DNA from 2 places in the Enterococcus sp. DIV0840 genome. Region 1 is predicted to be linked to the other one. Evidence: predicted binding sites of a transcription regulator. Region 1 holds the regulator's gene; the other holds the start of a gene.
The links. Region 1 encodes HrcA, which represses chaperone genes, less so after heat shock. Its sites were predicted from a motif close to TTAGCACTCNNNNNNNNNGAGTGCTAA; they were not measured.

Region 1 (3,432 bases):
CCTTAGAAGGCTTCAGAGATACGCTAAAACGAGCAATAGAACTTGATTTACCACACTATTCGCTGTATTCACTGATTTTAGAAAATAAAACGATGTTTATGAACTGGGTACGACAAGGTCGCCTGCAGTTACCTGATCAAGAAGTTGAAGCACTAATGTTCGAAGAAACGATCATCGCAATGGAAAAAGCGGGACGTCATCAATATGAGGTTAGTAACTTTGCGTTAAAAGGGCAAGAAAGCCAGCATAATTTGGTTTATTGGAATAATGATCACTATTATGGTTTTGGGGCAGGAGCTAGTGGCTATCTAGGACATACGCGTTACCGCAATCATGGTCCAATTCAGCACTATTTAAAACCACTAAGAGAAAATCAGCTGCCTACTGTTGAAACGGAAATTTTGACACTAAACAATCAAATGGAAGAAGAACTTTTCTTAGGTTTACGAAAAATGAGTGGCGTTTCCAAGGTGCGTTTCAAAGACAAATTTGGTTTATCTTTAGACCAAGTATACAAAGAGACGATTCCAGAATTAGTTCATAAAGGGTTATTATTGGAAAATGAAAGCCATATCCAACTTACAGAGCAAGGACTTTTTCTAGGGAATGATGTATTTGAAGCATTTTTGATTGATAAAGAATAGAGATAAAAGTTGACAGCTTATTTATAAGTTTTAGGAACGAAACGATAGTCGAAAAGACTTTTGTTTCGTTCTTTTTTATTTTTTTAGCACTCGACGACAAAGAGTGCTAAAAAAGTATGTTTTTCTCTTGACAATTTTGCAAGAACTTGCTATATTAATAATTGTATTAGCACTTGAACAACATGAGTGCTAATGAAGGGTGGTAATTATGATAACAGAAAGACAAAAGAATATTTTGCGACTTATCATCCAAGAATACACAAATACAGGAAGCCCTGTAGGATCAAAGAAACTAATGGAAGAAGGAATTAAGTCAAGTTCGGCAACGATTCGTAATGATATGAAAGCTTTAGAAGAGCACGGATTATTACTAAAGACACATTCGTCTTCCGGTAGAATTCCTTCAATGGATGGTTATCGCTACTATGTGGATCATTTATTGAGTCCTACTGAAATCGAACATGATGAATTAGAAACGATTCGCCATTCATTTGGGAAAGAGTTTCATGAAATCAATGACATTATTGAACAATCAGCTGAAATCCTTTCTGATTTAACAAGTTATACTGCTTTTTCGTTAGGTCCTGAAGTGAAGGAACGAAGACTGACTGGTTTTCGAATTGTTCCATTAAACGAACGCCAGATCATAGCAATCATCGTGACGGATAAAGGTAATGTGGAAAGCCAAGTATTTGCGATCCCAGCATCTGTTTCAAGTCAAGACTTGGAGAAGATGACCCAAATCATCAATGATAAATTGGTGGGTCAGCCGCTATTGACCGTTTATCATCGTTTACGTACTGAAATTCCGATGATTTTACATCGCTATTTCCAAACACCGGATGGTATGATGAATCTATTTGACGCAATGTTAGGACATGCTTTTGAAGAAAAAGTTTTTGTCAGTGGTCGGATGAATCTTTTAGACTTTGGTGTACAAAAGGACATCACACAACTAAAATCAGTTTATTCCTTTATACAAAATACAGATGCGATCACGCACTTGTTGACGGCAGATGAAAAGGCTGATACGCAAATAGCGATTCGGATCGGTTCGGAAATAGGGAACGATTTACTTGACAATATGAGCATGATTACTGCAACATATGAAGTGACAGGTCACGGTAAAGGAACGATTGCTTTATTAGGACCGACAAGCATGCCATATTCAAAAATGTTTGGATTAGTGGATGTTTTCCGCCATGAATTAGCTTCAAAACTTGGTGCTTATTATCGGTTCCTTGATGAATAAGTGAAAAGTTGAAAATATAGAATTCTAATAATTCTACGGAAATGAGAAGGGAAGTTGCCAGAGTGAGTAATAAAGAAGAAACAAATGAAGAATTACAAGAAGAACGCATGGACGCTATCGACGATTCAGGTGTATCTGAGGTAGAAGCAGAAATGACAGAACTTGATAATGCCAAAGCTGAATTATCAGAAATGGAAGATAAGTTTTTAAGAGCACGAGCTGAAATTGCCAATATGAGCAATCGTTTTAAAAATGAGCGTGAATTGCTCGTTCGTTATCGTTCACAGGATTTAGGGAAAAAATTATTACCTTCGATCGATAATTTAGAACGTGCGATGGCAATAGAAGTCGATGATGAACAAGGAGCAAGCTTGAAAAAAGGCATCTCGATGGTTCTTGAAGGCTTACAAGCTGCATTGAAAGATGAAGGCATTGAAGAAATCCCAACTATGGGCGAAGCTTTCGATCCTAATTTACATCAAGCAGTCCAAACGATTCCGGCAAACGATGAAATTCCAGCCGATACAATCGTTGAAGTATTACAAAAGGGTTATAAATTACATGACCGCGTTTTACGAGCAAGCATGGTTGTTGTTGCACAGTAACGACAAAAAATGTTTGTATAATATAAATTGAAAAAAATTAAAATAGAAGATAGGAGATCATTAATTATGAGTAAAATTATTGGTATTGACTTAGGAACAACAAACTCAGCAGTTGCAGTATTAGAAGGCGGAGAAGCAAAAATCATTGCGAATCCAGAAGGTAACCGTACGACACCTTCAGTAGTATCATTTAAAAATGGAGAAATCCAAGTTGGTGAAGTTGCAAAACGTCAAGCAGTGACAAATCCACATACAATTGCTTCAATCAAACGTCATATGGGTGAAGCTGGATACAAAGTAGAAGCAGATGGAAAATCTTATACACCACAAGAAATTTCTGCAATGATCTTACAATATCTAAAAGGTTTCGCAGAAGATTATTTAGGTGAAAAAGTTGATAAAGCGGTTATCACTGTTCCTGCTTACTTCAACGATGCACAACGTCAAGCAACAAAAGACGCTGGTAAAATCGCTGGTTTAGAAGTTGAACGTATTGTCAACGAACCAACTGCTGCAGCATTAGCATATGGTTTAGATAAAACAGATAAAGACGAAAAAGTGTTAGTATTTGACCTTGGTGGTGGTACATTTGACGTATCGATTCTTGAATTAGGGGATGGCGTATTCGACGTATTATCAACTGCTGGTGACAATGAACTAGGTGGAGATGACTTTGATAACAAAATCATCGACTACATGGTAGCAGAATTCAAAAAAGAAAACGGTGTTGACTTATCTAAAGATAAAATGGCTGTTCAACGTTTGAAAGATGCTGCTGAAAAAGCGAAAAAAGATTTATCAGGTGTTACTTCAACTCAAATCAGCTTACCATTTATCACAGCAGGAGACGCTGGTCCATTGCACTTAGAAATGAACTTAACTCGTGCGAAATTTGATGAATTAACTAGCGATTTAGTAGAACGTACGAAAA
Region 2 (3,432 bases), 860 kb from region 1:
TTGATTTGCTTGGAGTAAAATCATGTGGTAACCTCATTTCTATTTCAATGCCTTTAGTGTAGCATAAATTGATCAAAAAAAGCACCTATCCTACAGTATGACTCAAAATTTGTCAGCCTAATTTTAAAAAGTTTGAAAAATAGTTCTTTTCCTGAGCGGTAAGATTGCTTTTTATCTGGAACAACTGCTATTATGAGAGATGGATATTTGTCTATATTTAGAGTATTGGAGGTACGATTGTGAAAGACCAAATTATTCCAAAAGCAACGGCAAGACGCCTTCCCCTATATTATCGTTATTTGAGAATTCTGCATGATGCAGGCAAAAATAAAGTTTCCTCTACTGAGCTCAGTGATGCAGTGCAAGTAGATAGCGCAACAATTCGACGAGATTTTTCTTATTTTGGCGAACTAGGTAAGCGTGGTTATGGCTACGATGTAGAGAATCTGATGAATTTCTTTGCAAAAACATTGAATGATGATGAACTAACAAATGTAGCATTGATCGGTGTAGGTAATTTAGGAAGTGCCTTACTAAAGTATAAATTTCATCAGAGCAATAGTATTCGTGTTAGCTGCGCATTTGATGTGAACGACGACATTGTTGGCAGAATCGTTGATGGTATCCCAGTTTATCCAATGACAGATATGATGGAACAGATTCGTGTGCAACAAATTGAAGTAGCGATTCTAACATTACCAGCTAGAAAAGCACAAGAAGTTGTAAGTCAGTTGGCAGATGCTGGCGTGAAAGGTATTTTGAACTTTACAGCAGCACGTTTAGTAGCACCAACAGATGTTCTGATTCAAAATGTTGATTTGACGAATGAATTACAAACATTGATTTACTTCTTGCATCATGATAATGAATTAGCCGATACTGAAATCGAAGACGAAAAAGAATAATTTAAAAACCCCTGTGATTGCTTTTCATACAAGAAGGGCAATCACAGGGGTTTTATTTTTAATTTTATTTAGGCAGTTCAATATTGGCGTAGTGCATAATAAGTTGGGCAATCACAACGAGCGTATTCATTCCGCAATGAGCGATGATCGAGGTCCAAATTTTCCCAGTCATTTTATAGAGTAGAGCAAAGAAGAAGCCCATGAAAAAATAAACAAAGAAATGACCATCTTGATGGATAACAGAAAATAAAGAAGAACTAATAATCGCAGCGATCCAAAAACCAGTATAGCTTTCTGTCAAACCAATCAAAGAACGACGAAAAACAAACTCTTCCATGATTGGTCCGCCAATCGTTGTTGCTAGGATAAACAACGGATTCGCTAAAATAACTGCGATAATATTTTGTGTATTTTGTGAACTAGGCTGAACGCCTGTGATCGCTGTTTCAATACCAAAAACAATTGCTTGGATAATCATTGCTAAAAAAATACCACTAACGCCAAGTAAGAAGATGAAAACAGGAGAAGTTAGTTTCGCTTCTTGTTCGACCATAGTAACAGCGGTATTTTTATTTTTAATGTAAAGCCAAATCATCAGAGCAGCACCTAAAATATAAGTGAATGTTGTACCCGCAATCACGACATCTGGTGAAAATGGTCTGAAAATATAGGGAGAAAAAAATACGAGCCCATAAATAAGGATCATTGAAAAACTTGTTTTTTTAATAGACATATTTTTAGGCATATTAATAGTAAGCTCCTTTCAACAAGTGCAGAATATAAAAAAGTATACCATAATTGACATTTATTTCGGAAGACTATTATTTTTTATGATTATTACGATAACCTAATAACAGAAAGATAAATACGAAGAAAAAAGCTGCTTCCCACAAAGTAGTTGTCCAATCAAAACGTCTGCTTACTCCAAAGAAGAAGTTACCGACATTCGCAATAATTAAATAAAGTCCTGTTATCGTCAAAGCTCCCGTGATCCGTTGTTTCATTTCAATCGCCTCCCTTTCTGATCTTATTTTACCATGAAATGGAGGATTGAGAAGGAATATGCCGATCCTTGTAAAGGAACTTATTTTTTTTGATCGATTATTTAATAAAATTAGTCAAAAGACTTGCAAAACGATAGGGAAATGAGTATTATAAATAGTGTGAGTTAGCACTCGATAACCAAGAGTGCTAAAATGATAAATAATTTTTATGGAGGGATTTATTGTGTTAAAACCATTAAGCGATCGCGTCGTTATTGAAGTCGCGAAAGAAGAAGAAAAAACAGTAGGAGGCATCGTCTTAGCATCAGCTGCCAAAGAAAAGCCTCAAACAGGAAACGTTATCGCAGTAGGTGAAGGCCGTGTTTTAGAGAACGGTACAAAAGTTCCTGCCGATGTAAAAGTAGGCGATACCGTAATGTTTGAAAAATATTCAGGTACAGAAGTTAAATATGAAGGAAATGATTACTTGATCGTTTCTGGTAAAGACATTATTGCGATTGTCGAGTAATCCATTTTTTAACATAAAAAACATTTAAAATAGAAAAAATAAAATTTTTGAGGTGAAGGAATTATGGCAAAAGAAATCAAATTTGCAGAAGATGCACGTGCAGCAATGCTTCGTGGGGTAGATATTTTAGCGGACACAGTAAAAGTAACATTAGGCCCTAAAGGTCGTAACGTTGTTTTAGAAAAATCTTTTGGATCACCATTAATTACAAATGATGGAGTAACGATTGCAAAAGAAATCGAGCTAGAAGATCATTTTGAAAATATGGGTGCTAAATTAGTATCTGAAGTTGCATCTAAAACAAATGACATCGCTGGAGACGGCACAACAACTGCTACAGTGTTGACACAAGCAATCGTTCGAGAAGGCTTGAAGAACGTAACTGCTGGTGCGAACCCTCTAGGAATTCGTCGCGGTATCGAATTAGCAACAAAAACTGCAGTTGAAGAATTACACAACATTTCAACTGTCGTTGATTCAAAAGAAGCAATTGCACAAGTAGCAGCTGTTTCTTCTGGTTCAGACCGTGTTGGACAATTGATTGCTGATGCAATGGAAAAAGTTGGGAACGACGGTGTTATCACAATTGAAGAATCAAAAGGGATCGAAACTGAATTAGATGTGGTTGAGGGAATGCAATTTGACCGTGGCTACCTATCTCAGTATATGGTGACTGACAATGATAAAATGGAAGCTGTTTTAGAAAATCCATATATCTTGATCACTGACAAAAAAATCTCTAATATTCAAGATATCTTGCCTTTGTTAGAACAAATTTTACAACAAAGTCGTCCATTATTGATCATCGCTGATGACGTTGATGGTGAGGCATTACCAACTCTTGTCTTAAATAAAATTCGTGGAACATTCAATGTTGTTGCTGTTAAAGCACCAGGTTTTGGTGATCGTCGTAAAGCAATGCTTGAAGATATTGCTATGTTAACAGGTGCTACAGTGATCACTGAAGATTTAGGTCTTGAATTAAAAGATACAACAATCGAAAATCTTGGTAATG

Region 2: groES (co-chaperone GroES) is a predicted target of HrcA. The motif match lies at 2,074-2,100, and genes of this name have one in related genera.

What each region holds. Positions count from the first base shown of each region.
Region 1 is NZ_CP172876.1:2,195,305-2,198,736, reverse strand. It holds gene hemW (radical SAM family heme chaperone HemW) at 1-644, shown strand, start outside; gene hrcA (heat-inducible transcriptional repressor HrcA) at 853-1,896, shown strand; gene grpE (nucleotide exchange factor GrpE) at 1,938-2,501, shown strand; gene dnaK (molecular chaperone DnaK) at 2,568-3,432, shown strand, end outside.
Region 2 is NZ_CP172876.1:1,335,017-1,338,448, forward strand. It holds gene IGL98_RS06300 (ABC-F family ATP-binding cassette domain-containing protein) at 1-24, opposite strand, end outside; gene IGL98_RS06305 (redox-sensing transcriptional repressor Rex) at 240-905, shown strand; gene IGL98_RS06310 (CPBP family intramembrane glutamic endopeptidase) at 970-1,638, opposite strand; gene IGL98_RS06315 (hypothetical protein) at 1,727-1,909, opposite strand; gene groES (co-chaperone GroES) at 2,133-2,417, shown strand; gene groL (chaperonin GroEL) at 2,481-3,432, shown strand, end outside.